DNA from 3 places in the Robertmurraya sp. DFI.2.37 genome. Region 1 is predicted to be linked to each of the others. Evidence: predicted binding sites of a transcription regulator. Region 1 holds the regulator's gene; each other region holds the start of a gene.
What was found. Region 1 encodes CtsR, which represses protease genes until heat stress. Its sites were predicted from a motif close to ATGGTCAATAAAGGTCAAACA; they were not measured.
Positions count from the first base shown of each region.

Region 2: PZE06_RS01240 (ATP-dependent Clp protease ATP-binding subunit) is a predicted target of CtsR. The motif match lies at 1,164-1,184, and genes of this name have one in related genera.
Region 3: clpB (ATP-dependent chaperone ClpB) is a predicted target of CtsR. The motif match lies at 4,220-4,240, and genes of this name have one in related genera.

Region 1 is NZ_JARGEJ010000023.1:10-5,454, forward strand. It holds partial or broken gene PZE06_RS13395 (transposase) at 1-197, opposite strand, end outside; gene PZE06_RS13400 (CtsR family transcriptional regulator) at 685-1,146, shown strand; gene mcsA (protein-arginine kinase activator protein McsA) at 1,172-1,723, shown strand; gene mcsB (protein-arginine kinase McsB) at 1,725-2,789, shown strand; gene clpC (ATP-dependent protease ATP-binding subunit ClpC) at 2,821-5,259, shown strand.
Region 2 is NZ_JARGEJ010000001.1:250,348-255,792, forward strand. It holds gene PZE06_RS01235 (YkvI family membrane protein) at 1-1,008, opposite strand, end outside; gene PZE06_RS01240 (ATP-dependent Clp protease ATP-binding subunit) at 1,242-3,386, shown strand; gene PZE06_RS01245 (ammonia-forming cytochrome c nitrite reductase subunit c552) at 3,483-4,907, opposite strand; gene PZE06_RS01250 (cytochrome c3 family protein) at 4,900-5,424, opposite strand.
Region 3 is NZ_JARGEJ010000005.1:93,516-98,960, reverse strand. It holds gene PZE06_RS04440 (hypothetical protein) at 1-12, opposite strand, end outside; gene PZE06_RS04435 (lipase family protein) at 107-847, opposite strand; gene PZE06_RS04430 (YjzD family protein) at 1,220-1,411, shown strand; gene clpB (ATP-dependent chaperone ClpB) at 1,606-4,209, opposite strand; gene PZE06_RS04420 (YjzC family protein) at 4,398-4,589, opposite strand; gene PZE06_RS04415 (undecaprenyl-diphosphate phosphatase) at 4,761-5,445, shown strand, end outside.

The sequences.
Region 1 (5,445 bases):
TTAAACCATTGAGAAAACCATTCCTTAAGATGATAAGCCTTCCGTAATTCATTCGAAAAACCTAAGTAACGCTCTAAGTACCATCGATCGTCTTCCGTTAACTTCTCTGAGTTCCTATAAGGTGTATCGGAAAGATACTCTTTTTTTCCTGAGTGTAAATAGATGGCGAAATGCGCAATAAGCATTGAAGTGCGCACAATTATTCCTTAAATCAGCCCAATCCAACGCCAGAAACCACTTAACCTTACCAAATCCCCACAACTCAACGTAAACAAAAATCCAATCAAACGTACACTTATCAGCACAAAATCGCGCGCAATCACCAGCGGATGGGAGCATTCAGCCTAAAGCTCAGTTCTCAAAAAACCATACCGTCAGTCGAGTATGAACAAACGAACGAAAAGAGTTACCTTATGAAGCTTTTCTGCATCTATAAAAAGGGGGGCGCGATTGATCATAATATTAGGAAGGAACATTCAACGATCTATTTCATTAATATCGTTTGAAAGTCACAAAAAATGGGGAAAATTAGTAAGGTGAATAAAGGAGAGCACCCTTTTAAACGTCCCGTAATTAAAGAAAAAATCGCCCTATGAATTGTCAAGGTTCCTTCGTTGCAAATTGGCGTCTTCTTCATGTATAATAAAAGTCAAATATAGTCAAAGTCAGATAGGAGGGGGTCTTTTGAGGAATATCTCCGACGTCATTGAACATTACTTGAAACAAGTATTGGAAATGAGCGAAAAAGAGATTGTTGAAATTAAGAGAAGTGAAATTGCTGACAAGTTTCAATGCGTCCCATCTCAAATCAACTATGTGATCAATACGCGATTTACGATTGAAAAAGGTTATATTGTTGAAAGCAAAAGAGGTGGTGGAGGCTATATCCGGATCATGAGAGTCCAATCTTATGATCATGCAGACCTTATTGACCAACTATTATCGATTATTGATAATCGGATATCGCAAAATAGTGCCGAAAATGTGATATATCGACTTGTTGAAGAAGAAGTTATTTCAAAAAGAGAAGCAAAGATTATGCTTAGTGTTATGGATCGTTCGGTATTATATATTGATTTACCGTATAGAGATGAGCTTCGTTCAAGAATGATAAAAGCAATGCTCACTACTCTTAAATATAAATAAAGAGAGTATAAGGGGTGATAGGACAATGAAGTGTCAAGAATGCCAAGAAAGAGAAGCAACCTTGCATTTTACACAAGTTAATAATGGAGAAAAAACAGTCCTGCATTTATGTGAAAAGTGTGCTCAAGAAAAAGGGGAAGCCTTTATCGTAAATACAGGGGGATTTTCTATTAATAATTTATTGGCTGGTTTGTTCAATCTCCAAAACAATTTTCAACCAGCGAAGCAAGCGCAAGCACCGCTTTATAAAGAGGATAGCTTGCGTTGTGATGAATGCTCGATGACCTATGAGCAGTTTGTCAAAATAGGTCGATTTGGTTGTGCAAATTGCTATGAAACTTTTAAAGGTCAATTAAATCCAATTATTAGACGTTTGCATAGTGGAAATTGGACGCATAATGGGAAGATACCAAGGCGAATAGGAGGAAGCCTCCATGTTCGTAAAAACATTGAAAATCTAAAGCAAACGATTCAAGAACTTATCTCTCGTGAAGAATTTGAAAAAGCAGCAGAAATTCGCGATCAAATACGCTTATTAGAAAAACAATTAGAGCGTAGTAATGAGGGAGGATATTGACATGTCATTGGAGAGGTTCTTAAACCAAGCAGTAAGCTCATGGATGAGTGCGGAAGGTCCCAATTCAGACATTGTATTAAGTTCGCGAATACGTTTGGCTAGAAATTTCAAGGATTATAAATTTCCGACAGTATTTACAAGTGAAGAGGGACAGAAAGTAATTGACGCTGTTTACCAAAGTGTAAGTGGACATCCATTTTCCTCGATTGGAACTCTGGAATTATTAGTGATGGATGACCTTCAGCCGTTGCAAAAAAGGGTGTTGGTAGAGAAGCATTTAATTAGTCCGTATCTTGAGAAAAATGCTGTATTAGGTGCATGTATTCTTTCAGAGAATGAAGAAGTCAGCATCATGGTGAATGAAGAAGACCATATTCGGATTCAATGTTTGTTTCCTGGGCTACAAATTTCAGAAGCATTGAAAGTCGCCAATGAAATTGATGATCATATCGAAAAGCAAGTAGATTATGCATACGATGAACAGATTGGTTATTTAACAAGCTGTCCGACTAATGTAGGGACAGGGATGAGAGCGTCCGTCATGATGCATTTGCCTGGTCTTGTCCTTACCCATCAGTTAAATCGGATTATACCGGCGATCAATCAGCTTGGATTAGTAGTGAGAGGGATATATGGTGAAGGCAGCGAGGCATTGGGCAATATTTTCCAAATATCCAATCAAATTACTCTAGGGAAATCGGAAGAGGATATTGTTGAAGATCTTCAAGGTGTCGTGGCCCAATTAATTTCCGAGGAAAGATCAGCAAGAGAAGCATTAGCAAAAACTTCAAACATACAATTAGAAGACAAAGTTTTTCGCTCATATGGTGTCCTGTCTAATTGTCGAGTAATTGAAAGCAAAGAAGCGGCAAGCTGTTTATCAGATGTCCGTTTAGGGATTGATATGGGATTCATTAAAAATATTTCTAAAAATATCTTGAACGAACTGATGATTCTCACTCAGCCAGGATTTTTGCAACAATATGCTGGGGGTCCTTTAAGACCAGATGAACGGGATGTAAGGCGTGCTTCATTAATAAGAGAAAGATTGAATATGGAACATTAATAAACCTAACTTGGTAGGGAGGATATAGACGATGATGTTTGGACGATTTACAGAAAGAGCTCAAAAAGTATTAGCTTTAGCGCAAGAGGAAGCGAATCGTTTAGGTCATAACAATATTGGAACGGAACATGTATTGCTAGGTCTTGTCCGCGAAGGTGAAGGGATAGCTGCCAAAGCTCTTTATGCATTGGGATTAGGTTCTGACAAAATTCAAGAAGAGGTGGAGAACTTAATCGGCAGAGGTCAAGATGCCTCGCAGACGCCGCACTACACACCGAGAGCGAAAAAAGTGATCGAGCTATCGATGGATGAGGCCCGGAAACTAGGCCATTCATATGTTGGAACGGAGCATATTCTCCTTGGTTTAATTCGTGAGGGTGAAGGTGTAGCAGCCCGTGTATTAAATAATTTAGGTGTTAGCTTAAACAAGGCACGTCAGCAGGTTCTCCAATTATTAGGTAGCAATGAATCTGCAGGACATCAAGGCGGTTCTGCGGCAAGTGCAAATACACCAACATTAGATAGTTTAGCTCGTGATTTAACAGCGATTGCCCGTGAAGGAAGTCTTGATCCGGTTATTGGCCGTAGCAAAGAAATCCAACGTGTGATTGAAGTGTTAAGCCGTCGTACCAAAAATAATCCTGTTCTTATCGGAGAGCCGGGAGTTGGTAAGACAGCCATTGCTGAAGGTCTTGCTCAACAAATCGTCCATAATGAAGTTCCTGAGATTTTACGAGATAAAAGAGTGATGACATTAGATATGGGAACAGTAGTGGCTGGCACGAAGTATCGCGGCGAATTTGAGGATCGTTTGAAAAAAGTTATGGATGAGATTCGTCAGGCTGGAAATATCATCTTATTCATTGATGAATTGCACACTTTAATTGGTGCCGGTGGAGCAGAAGGAGCGATTGATGCGTCGAATATTTTAAAACCTTCACTGGCTCGTGGAGAACTCCAATGTATCGGTGCGACAACACTTGACGAATATCGAAAATACATTGAAAAGGATGCTGCGCTAGAACGTCGTTTCCAACCGATTACGGTTGACGAGCCGACATCTGAAGAATCTGTGCAAATTTTAAAAGGACTGCGTGACCGTTATGAAGCCCATCATCGCGTCTCGATTACAGATGAAGCGATTGAAGCAGCGGTTAAGTTATCGGATCGTTATATTTCCGATCGGTTCTTACCAGATAAGGCGATCGATTTAATTGATGAGGCAGGTTCTAAAGTAAGGCTTCGTTCCTATACAACACCTCCTAATTTAAAGGAACTTGAGGTGAAATTAGAGGAAGTTCGAAAAGAGAAGGATGCGGCCGTTCAAAGTCAGGAATTTGAGAAGGCAGCTTCACTTAGAGACTCTGAACAGCGTCTGCGTGAACAATTAGAAGAGACGAAGAAAACGTGGAAAGAAAAACAAGGTAAAGAGAATTCAGAAGTAACGGTGGAAGATATCGCGAGTGTCGTATCGAGCTGGACCGGTATTCCAGTCTCTAAATTGGCTCAAACGGAAACACAAAAGCTTCTTAACCTTGAAGAAATCCTCCATTCTCGTGTTATTGGTCAAGAAGAAGCGGTTAATGCCATTTCCAAAGCGGTGCGCAGAGCTCGTGCAGGTTTAAAGGATCCGAAGAGACCGATTGGCTCATTTATTTTCTTGGGACCTACCGGGGTTGGGAAAACAGAACTTGCCCGTGCGTTAGCTGAAGCGATGTTCGGTGACGAAGATGCGATGATTCGAGTAGATATGTCTGAATACATGGAGAAACACTCAACTTCAAGACTTGTTGGTTCGCCTCCAGGATATGTTGGCTATGATGAGGGTGGACAATTAACAGAAAAGGTTCGCAGAAAGCCGTATTCTGTTATCCTCCTTGATGAAATCGAAAAGGCACATCCAGATGTCTTTAACATTTTGCTTCAAGTGCTTGAGGATGGTCGTTTGACAGACTCGAAAGGAAGAACGGTAGATTTCCGCAATACGGTGTTAATCATGACGTCGAATGTCGGTGCAGAATCATTAAAACGCAACAAGTATGTCGGCTTTAATCTTCAAGATGGAGAGCAGGATTATAAAGATATGAAGGGAAAAGTGATGGAGGAATTAAAAAGAGCATTCCGTCCAGAATTCCTAAACCGTATTGACGAAATTATCGTATTCCATGCATTAGAGAAAAAACATTTAACAAATATTGTTACATTAATGTCTGACCAATTAATTAAACGTCTTAATGAACAAGATATTAAATTGCAGCTGACAGCTGCTGCAATAGAGAAGATTGCCGCTGAGGGCTATGATCCAGAATACGGAGCGCGTCCATTAAGAAGAGCGATTCAAAAGCATATTGAAGATCGCTTGTCTGAAGAGCTGCTTAAGGGTACAGTGTTAACAGGGCAAGCGGTGATCATTGATGTAGAAAATGGTGAATTCACCGTGAAATCGAACGCGCCACAGCTTAATAAATAATTGAAATGGGATAAGAGGTATTCGCATTTTACGGTGCGGATACCTTATTTCTTTTTCACTGTTTTCGTAAAATTTTCTAGTATGTATTATTTTCCTTGCCCCTTTATAGGAATTTTAGAGGTAAAATAGATATGTTAGATTGTAACGATGATGTGGGAAGCAATCATTTTTTTAAAAATTTCTACC
Region 2 (5,445 bases), on a different contig from region 1:
AATGATGAAAATAATGCTAATATAGCCAAAAACTGGATACAAATAGGATAATAACGTACCATACTCAATTTGACTAATTAGAAAGGCAATCGCAAGTATACCTCCTACAATCGCTAAACTTGGCAAAGGCATAAAAGTTTTGATTTGTCTTTCTAAACCAAAAACATTGCCGATTACAGAAGTAAATATTTCACCATAAATAATTAATATATACAAACTGTACAAACCTGCTGCTAAATTTTTCATGACTACTGCCATTGGAATTTCAAATGCTTCCACGTTAGGTAGCATTACCAATGTGAAATGGCTTGATAAGAGAATGAGAGTTAGTGCAACCCCACCAATAATACCTCCCCATTTTACCGTTTGTTCATCCCTTATTTCTGCCGCAACCGGAACCAATACTGCTTGAGCAAGCCCTAAGTTCAACGCAGTATATGAAAATGGGGCAACAACTGACTTCCAGCCGTCATCTACATAGGGAATGAATAACAATTGGTCAAAAAAATTTGGCAGTTGCATCGAAATAACCATTAAAATAAAGCTAAAACTAATCATTAACGGAACTACAATTGTGTTAGCTGCAAATAGTCCTTTTATGCCGACGATCATAACGATGATGGAAAGAGATAATGTTAAAATTAGCCCAAAGCTTCTCGATAAACCAAGCTGCTCACTAAATACCGCTCCAGCTCCGGATAGCATAACAGCACACACTCCTAAGAGCATAATGAGCATAATGACATTTATGATTGAACCGAATACTCTCCCGAATAAAAAAATGTTAAACTCCTGATAAGAGGTAGCGCCGATCTTGGCAGAAATTCTCATCAGTTTTGAGCCTTGAGAGATAAAAATATAACCACTAATTAATATTCCTATTAACCCTATAAAGCCGAATCTCGTAAAAAACTCAACGATTTCTCGTCCTGTTGCGAATCCAGCTCCAACGACAGTTCCCACGTAAACAGCTGCAATTTGGAAGGCAGCTTTCCAATTTGTTTTCATAATATATCCTCCCTCCATTTCAATATATGAAAAGAAGGACAAACAATGACGAGCATTTTAAAATGAGCACAAATTGCATGCTAAATTGAACATTTTTTCCCCTTTTACGTTAAATTTCCAATACATATGGGTTAGATTCTCATGCAAAATACTTGAAAGTCAAAAAAGGTCAAATTATAATAAAGACATAAGGTCAAAGTTAGTCAAAGTCAAATAATTAGGAGGAATGTGAAATGCTTTGTCAAATTTGTCAGCAAACTGATGCTCAAGTACATGTAACGATGAATTTAAATGGGGTAGAGAAGCAGCTCCACCTCTGTCAAAATTGCTACAAGGTAGAGAAAGCAAAATTGACTTCATCCTTTGGTCCAAGCATGTCAGGTTTCTCTCCCTTCAATCAAACACCAATGGAAGATCTATTTAAGAAATTTTCAGAGGTAAATAATCAGCAGCAGATGAACATACAATCTTCACACGGCCATCGAGGATCCGGGGGCTTTATTGATCAATTTGGTCGTAATCTCACCCAAATGGCTCGAGCTGGGCTCATTGACCCTGTTATCGGCCGTGATGAAGAAGTTAATCGTGTAATAGAAATCTTAAACAGAAGAAATAAAAATAACCCTGTCCTAATTGGGGAACCTGGAGTTGGAAAAACCGCGATCGCTGAAGATTTAGCTGTTCGAATTGCCGATGAAAAGGTACCCAATAAATTAAAAAATAAAGAAGTATTCCTATTAGATGTTGCTTCTTTAGTTGCGAATACAGGAATTCGTGGTCAATTTGAGGAGAGAATTAAGCAAGTTATTGCAGAGCTACAGCAGAGAAAAAATATTATTCTCTTTATTGATGAAATTCATCTAATTGTTGGTGCAGGCTCTGCTGAAGGTTCGATAGATGCTGGAAATATATTGAAACCAGCTTTAGCACGGGGAGAATTACAATTAGTTGGTGCAACTACCCTTAAGGAATATCGTCAAATCGAAAAAGACGCGGCACTTGAGCGTAGATTCCAACCTGTTCAAGTGCATGAACCTAGCGCACAACATGCAATTGAGATTTTGAAAGGATTAAGAGAAAAGTATGAGAACTTCCATGAAGTTACTTTCTCTGATGAAGCTCTTGAGGCATGTGTCACACTATCACAACGCTACATTCAAGATCGCTTTCTTCCAGATAAAGCAATTGATTTGATGGACGAAGCAGGCTCAAAGCTAAACTTAAGCTCTGACTACAGTTCTGTAGAAAAAATAGAAAAAAGACTTGCAGAAATTGCAAAAGAGAAAGAAAAGATGCTAGAAACTGAAAATTACGAAGCAGCAGCTAAACTTCGCCAAGAGGAAATGAAGCTCGAAAAAATGCTTAGTGCCAATCCCAATCAGAAGCGACCGATTGTCGATCTAGCACAAATTCAAGCATTAATTGAGCAAAAAACTGGAATTCCTGTAGGAAAACTTCAAGTAGATGAGCAAACCAAAATGAAAAATCTTCATAAAGTGCTTGCAGAAAAAGTGATTGGTCAAGGAGAAGCTGTTGAAAGAGTTACAAAGGCCATAAGAAGAAGTCGTGCAGGATTAAAAGCGAAGAACAAACCAATTGGCTCCTTCCTTTTCGTTGGCCCAACAGGTGTAGGGAAAACAGAGCTGTCCAAAACGCTCGCACTTGAGCTATTTGGTTCTAAAGATGCGATGATCCGCTTGGATATGAGTGAATATATGGAAAAGCATAGTGTATCGAAGTTAATCGGCTCACCTCCTGGCTATGTAGGGCATGAAGAAGCGGGTCAATTAACTGAAAAAGTCCGCAGAAACCCTTATAGCATTATTCTACTAGATGAAATCGAGAAAGCTCACCCTGACGTTCAGCATATGTTTCTACAAATTCTTGACGATGGTCGTCTTACTGACAGTCAAGGTAGAGTCGTCAGTTTCAAAGATACAGTGATCATTATGACAAGCAATGCTGGTATCGGGCATAAACAAGTGAAAGTTGGGTTTGGTCAGGATCATACAGCGAAAGAGCTCAACATCTTGGATTCTCTTGGAAGCTTTTTTAAGCCAGAGTTTTTGAATCGCTTTGATAGCATTATTGAATTTAAACCGCTAGAGAAGGATGATTTATTAAAAATAGTTGATTTAATGCTGCAAGATCTAAATGCGATGTTAAAAGAACAAAATATGACGCTTAAGGTCACAAACGAAGCCAAGGAATATCTTGTAGAAAAAGGATACAATCCAACATTTGGTGCACGACCTTTACGAAGAATCATCCAAGAAATACTCGAGGACAAAATCACCGATCTAATCATCGATGATTCCTCAACGCAAAACTTCATCGCTGAACTAATTGATGGGGAGCCTGTCATCAACCGTTTATAATTGAATTCAGTTGACAGCACAAGTTATCCCTGTCAAAATAAAGAAAAACACTGTACATATTACTAATTGCACAGTGTTTTTCTTTTTTAAGCTTTTTTATTTTTTAGGCTGTTGAGCCGGGAAGTAATCATTTGTCGCATGATCCTTCTTCTTAAAGTTATCTGGCTCATTCTTAACAGCCTCTTTTACTTTTTCTATCTCTTTATCTAGCTCTTCAATACTTACACCTTTTTTCACTAATTCCTCTGTCGCTATTTTAATCGCTCTGAATGATTCTTCTGAGGAGATTTTCAGTGTATCCATTGCACCTTGTGGATTATGGAACCCAGCAGCATTTTCGGCTGCAACATAATCCCAGTACCACTGTCCTTTACGGATATGGTTCTGTGCCTCTTTTATCTTCTCTTCACTTACTCCTGAAGTAATCATTTTGTTGACGTAATAATGGGCATTAACAGATATATCCTCTGCTTCATGCAATGCTTTCATATGATTATCCTGAATTTCTTCTACACGATCTGCCAATTCATCTAAATCGCGATTACTATGACAGGTTGCACAAGACTGTTCCATCGTCTTCAAAGGAGATGTCCACCAATGGGAAGTAATTTTCTTTTTACCGTCAGCACGTTCATATGGCATATGACAGTCCGAACAAGTAACATCGGCCTGTCCATGAGGACCAGTCATATGGGTTTCAAACTCAGGATGCTGAGCCTTTAAAATCGGTGTCCCTGATATGTTATGAATCCAATCCTGGTTAAACCCACGATCTTTTGCAACAGTCTCATAGTATTCATACATATCCTCTGCTTTAAATCCTTCAGACCAAGGGAAAGTAACCTCGCTATTTTCTGGAGCAAAATAGTATTCAACATGACATTGACCGCAAACATAATTGCGCATTTCATTTTTTGTTGGATTAGACATGTCTACTCCTTGTGATTCCATTGCCTTAATAAAGCTAGGACGGGTAATGCGTAAATCCATTGTTTCTGGATCATGACAGTCAGAACAGCCGATTGGTGAGTGACCCATTGCTTCTGCTGCTGGCCAAATGTCATTATTGAAATTTCCACCCCAATAATCATCACCCATTTCTTCGATTAAATGTGGTACAGCAGTAGATTTACAAGTTAAGCAAGAACCGACTGAAGCATCAGTAATACGTGCAATTTCTCTTACATCTTCATTAGCATAAATGTGGCCGCGGTCTTCATTATACTCTGTTGCAAATCCATAACCATTAAATAATATTGGAAGCAGCGGTTCCTTATCTTGATCATACTTACTTCTCTTTACAGAACCACTATATTTTGTATCTTCCATTTCTTCATTTTTCATGTAGCTATCATACTGAAGCGGAAATAGATCTTTAAACGCTTCATTGCTTATTTCATCTTTGCTCAAACCGGTTTTGGCATCAGCGGATGCCTCTGTCTTATCTGAACTTGAACAGCCTGAAACAAGCAAAATGATAGCGACTAGGAGCAAATATGCCCAGTGAATTTTCCTAGCCATTATTCATTGTACCTCCTTTGTTCTCCAAAAGTTCTCCTGGTTTCGCTGGTTTAAAATAATCTTCTGTCTTGAAATCATTTCCATGCGGAAGGCCATCATGACAACTAGTACAGCTATCCTTTGCATCATGGGAAACATTGTTTAACGTCTGCTGATGACAGCCTATACAGTTTTCGTTTATGATCTCCTGCGAATTTTCTGTTGTGTGTAGCACTTTAGGAATTTTATCCGCTCCTAATGTGTTGTAATAAACATGCCCTACACCTGATTTTGCCTTATTTGCTAATTTATTGACAACTGAGTCATGGGGCAAATGGCAATCACTACAAGCTAATTCGGCATGAGTAGAATCAGCAAAAGAATCATGTACTTGAGTCATAATATGGCAGCTACTACAAAATTCAGGTGAATCTGTGTAAGCTAACCCTTTTACTGTAACGACAGACAAAATGATTCCTACGAAAACCCCGATAAACAAGAGTATTTTTTTATCGATTGACAGGAACTTTTTTAACATTTTCTCACCTCCCTCCAAGTA
Region 3 (5,445 bases), on a different contig from region 1:
TGCCTTGTCCATAGCAAAAAGCCTCCCTGAGTAAACTCTTACTCCATCATATGCTGTGGGAGGCTTGATTATTTCAAATGACAATTGAACTAGTTTTCAGGATGTTTTAAAGGATACCTTCATGTGTTTTCATAAAGGTGATCATATAATAGTCCATCTGTGGCTTCTTTTCAGGAAGAAGATAGCTAATTGTAATCGGCACTTCTTCACTTTTCCATATGACGGAAAGGTTCTTTAATAATGTTGATTGTTTATAGGCGCGATTTCCTGACAATACATGAATAATCTTCGTTGGGATATCCGAATGCAATTGGGGACTCTCAAATTCAGGACTGCTTATAATCTCGATAATTTGCTTGCTTTCCTTATCGAACGAATAAGAAAGCTCTTTTAATAATTTTTTGTAGAAAAACTTATGATCCTTCTCTTGTTCTAAATGATGCTTTAAAGATAAGACAGGATTTAATAATACAATAGAGCGTATATTCCCATTCATTTCGTTAATAAGCTTTAGGGCAACTAAAGCTCCCATCCCTTCAGCTAAAATGTGTATTTTGCTATTAATAATTTCAGTACGGATAATATATTCATATAGGCGCTTTGCCAAATTAACAGCTTTTTCACTTCCCCAATTTTTCCCATATAGATTCGAATAAAATACGGTATAGCCTGATTTCTTAAAGCTCTCAATCAATCTTTGCTTCCCTTCATTTTGTGTCCAAAAACTCGAATTCTCGTCAACATAATGACGTTCATCACCAATAATAAGGATACCGAAACCAGTAGGTTTTTCGGGATAATGAATCATGTTCCATTCGGTATCCAGCTTAAAGTTTCGGTGCTCCATACGAAAAACTCCTTCTGTGAATTTACTCTTATTAATGTATGAAGTTATGTTTAAAGTGAAAGGGGGTTCGCCCATATTTACATTATTTCTTTATCTTCTTTTTTGCAGTGTTATTTTTAACAACCAATCGTTGGTACCGAACTAGATGATTCAACCTGATTCATTTCCAATATATGAACAAAGAGAGTAATTCTTTTAATGCAATCGTAGTTAAAAGACTTTGAAAGCATGTTTCCAGTAAGCAACATTAACATGCGTTACACGAACAAATATGAAAGCGATACATTTCCTTTCATATCAAAGTTTTACTTTATCAATTGGAGCCGCTATGGTAGAATAAAACAGATGTTATTTAGGTAAGAGGTGATTACGGTGAAATACTTTTGGACTTTTTTCTGGACATTCGCTCTAGTTCAAATGTTAACGTACGTAGCAAGCTCAATGATCGGAGTACAATATGAGTTTGAAACTGGTGCCATCTTAGGTGTCGCGGCTACCATAGTTATTTTAATTTTCCCTGCCATTATTCCTGATGAACCAAGTGGAAAAGAAGGGATTCATTAATTAAGGTGTTATTATAAAGCACTGCCTTAATAATGAAAGTACACGTAAAAGAATTGGTACGGTCACTACAACAGGATAGCGTAAAAAGACAAGCCCTTAGTTAAGTGATCATCTTTAAAGCAAGTGGTTACATTCTATACGCTTAGGGTAAAAAAGTCATCCTGATTTCAGAGGATGACTTTTTTGTTGCGATTTTAAAAATCAATGGTTGATAACTTGATTGTATCGTCTTGAAGAATGATTTGTACAGCACTATTTTCCCCAATGTGACCAGCAATAATTTCTCTTGCTAGCATCGTTTCAACATTTCGTTGCATAAAACGTTTCAACGGCCTCGCTCCATACACCGGATCAAATCCATTTGCTGCAATATATTCTTTAGCACCCTCGGTTATGCTTAATTGAATTTGTTGGGCCTCTAATCTTCTCTGTAATTCTGCAATCAATTTTACAACAATCATTTTTATATCTTGCAATGACAAAGGTTTGAAAAGGATCGTTTCATCGACCCGATTCAAGAATTCTGGTCGAAAATGCCCTCTTAACTGTGTCATGACTTGATTTTTAACGTCTTTAGAAATGAACTCATCGTTTCGATCTTCTAATAAAAAATGCGAGCCAATATTAGAGGTCATGATAATAACAGTATTTTTAAAATCAACCGTTCTCCCTTGGGAATCAGTTACCCGACCATCATCGAGCATCTGCAACAAGATATTGAATACGTCAGGATGAGCTTTTTCGATTTCGTCGAGCAATATGACTGAATATGGTTTTCTGCGCACAGCTTCCGTTAACTGGCCACCTTCTTCATACCCGACATAGCCCGGAGGCGCTCCAACCAATCTTGAAACAGAATGTTTCTCCATATATTCAGACATATCAATTCGAATGATTTGATCCTCACTATCGAATAAAGCTTGTGCCAATGCTTTTGCAAGCTCGGTTTTTCCTACACCCGTAGGACCAAGGAAAATAAAAGAGCCAATCGGCCTATTCGGATCTTTTATCCCTGCTCTAGCTCTAAGAACAGCATCAGACACCAATGTTACTGCCTCGTCTTGTCCGACTACACGCTCATGGAGAATTTGTTCAAGGCGCAACAGCTTTTCCCTTTCACCTTCCACAAGCTTTGCCAGTGGAATGCCTGTCCACCTTGCAACAATATTAGCAATTTCCTCTTCTGTCACTTCTTCACGCAGAAGTCTTTCATCCGCTTGCTTGCTTACTTCCTCTTCCAACTCTTTCAATTCTTTCTCAAGGGACGGAATTCGTCCATGGCGGAGTTCAGCAGCTTTATTTAAATCATATTGATTCTCAGCCTCTTCTAATTCCCTCCGTAATCGTTCCAATGTTTCTCGCTTTTCTTGAACTTGTTGAATACTTTCTTTTTCAGCCATCCACTTTGCTTTCATTGAATTGGCTTTATCACGCATATCTGCAAGCTCTTTTTGCAGGGTAGCCAGCCTATTTTTACTTTGCTCATCTTCTTCCTTTTGCAAGGCAGCCTCTTCAATTTCTAATTGCATCACACGGCGTGTCACTTCATCAAGCTCTGATGGCATTGAATCAATTTCTGTTCGAATCATCGCACAAGCCTCATCAACAAGATCAATCGCTTTATCAGGTAAAAAACGGTCTGAAATATACCGATCCGATAAAATGGCCGCTGTTACAAGAGCACGGTCATGAATATTGACCCCATGATGAATTTCAAATCTTTCTTTCAAGCCACGAAGAATGGAAATCGTATCCTCCACATCCGGTTCCTGTACAAGGACTTGTTGAAAGCGTCTTTCGAGCGCTGGATCTTTTTCAATATACTTACGATGCTCATCTAAAGTGGTTGCACCAATACAATGTAATTCACCACGAGCAAGCATTGGTTTTAACATATTGCCAGCATCCATTGCCCCTTCAGTTTTCCCTGCACCGACAATGGTGTGGATTTCATCAATAAAAAGGAGAATTCTGCCCTCGCTTTTTTTTATTTCATTTAGAACCGCCTTTAACCGTTCTTCAAATTCTCCTCGAAATTTTGCCCCAGCGATGAGTGAACTCATATCAAGTGAGAAAATCGTTTTATCCTTAAGACCCTCCGGCACATCTTTCCGGACGATTCTTTGTGCTAAACCCTCGACAATAGCCGTTTTTCCAACGCCTGGCTCACCAATTAGAACGGGGTTATTCTTTGTTTTGCGCGAAAGAATTCGAATCACATTTCTGATTTCCCCGTCACGACCAATTACCGGATCAAGCTTTCCCGCCTTTACTTCCGCAACCAAATCTCTCCCATATTTATTTAATACATCGTATGTGGCCTCAGGATTTTGTGAAGTCACTCTTTGATTCCCCCTTATTTCTTTTATTTCTTGAAGTAAAGCATCATATGTGATCCGTTCATTCTTCAACATTTCACCAATGCTTGATTGCTTATAAATCATGGCAGCGAGTAACATATGTTCAACAGAAAGAAAATCATCTTGAAGCTTTTCCATCTCCCGCTCCGCCTCAATTAATAATTTCTGCAATCGAGCGGTAATATAGAGCTTATCCTGCTCCACTCCACTTCCAGATACTTGAGGTTTTTTGTGAAGCAATACATTTATTTTTTGTTCAAATTTTGCAGAAGGAAATTGGACTCGTTCTAGAATAGCAGCAACAAGGCTCTCATCTTGCTTCAGCAGAGCTAAAAACAAATGGTCTTCATCAACCTCCTGATGCTCTTTTGAAGCGGCAGTAGACTGGGCACTAAACAAGGCAGCTTGCATTCGTTCCGTCATCCTGTTCAGATCCATCTTAATTCCTCCTTTGACCTTTTTTGACCTTTATTCCATTATAAGTCATTTTTTTCATATGTAAAGCCACCCATTGAAGAGGGTGGCAAAGGGAATAAAATTTCATAAAAAATATAGTATACCAGCTCATGCATAGAAGCTGTTTAAATCATACTTGTTACGATAACAAAGTCGGAAAGGTACCATGATCAACCTGAATCTCTAGGTTTTGTTTTGTAAGTCCAATGGCGATTATGATTTGAGTTTTCAGGGAAACGATCCCCTGCTTTGAGTTTTATCTTTTTTGGGTTCATGACACCGTCACCCTCTTCACCTATCTCTACATATATTCCATTGTTCGGCGCCTTTTGACCTGCTCGAAATTTATGGCTCTGTCCCATTGATACTCTCCTTTCCTGTTTGATAAAAATATTATTTCCTTTTATCAATCTTTCATGAATGTTTATGGATTGAAACTTTCTATTTAACTCCCTCGTCTATATTTACGTACATCAACATCATCAGGTATGTTATAGTAGAGATTGTGAATTTTGTTTAAAATCAGGAGGCATATTATGGATTTTTTTGAGATTGTTAAATACTTTATTTTAGGACTTTTTCAAGGTTTCACTGAACCTATCCCTATTTCATCCAGTGGTCATTTGGAAATTGCTGGTCATTTTTTAAATGTTGAAATCGAAGGATTAAGCTTTGCCCTTCTAGTGAATACGGCATCATTAATAGCTGTCCTGATTATTTATCGCAAAGATATTTGGAGGCTGATTGAAAACGGTCTTTCCTATATCACAACCCGAGAAGAATCAGCTAAATCTGATTTTCGCTTTATTATTTACTTAATTATTGGAACGATCCCTGCTGGTGTACTTGGGGTTTTGTTTGGGGATTACATAGAAAATAATTTAACAGGTGTAAAAGTGGTAGGAGTTACGTTGTTAGTGACAGGTATTGCCTTGTGGCTTATTCGTAATTTACGAGGACGCAAAAATGATGCAGATTTATCCATGCGCGATGCGATAATCGTTGGTCTTGCTCAAGCGGTAGCTCTCATTCCTGGTATTAGTCGCTCTGGAGCAACGATTGTTGCAGCAATGGGGTTAGGTATGAAGCAAGAGACAGCTTTACGCTATTCATTTTTATTATATATTCCCGTTAGTGCTGGCGGGATGATTCTTGGTTTTAAGGATATATTAGGAGATGACAATCTCGCCCAATTAGCATTACCATATACCTTTGCTT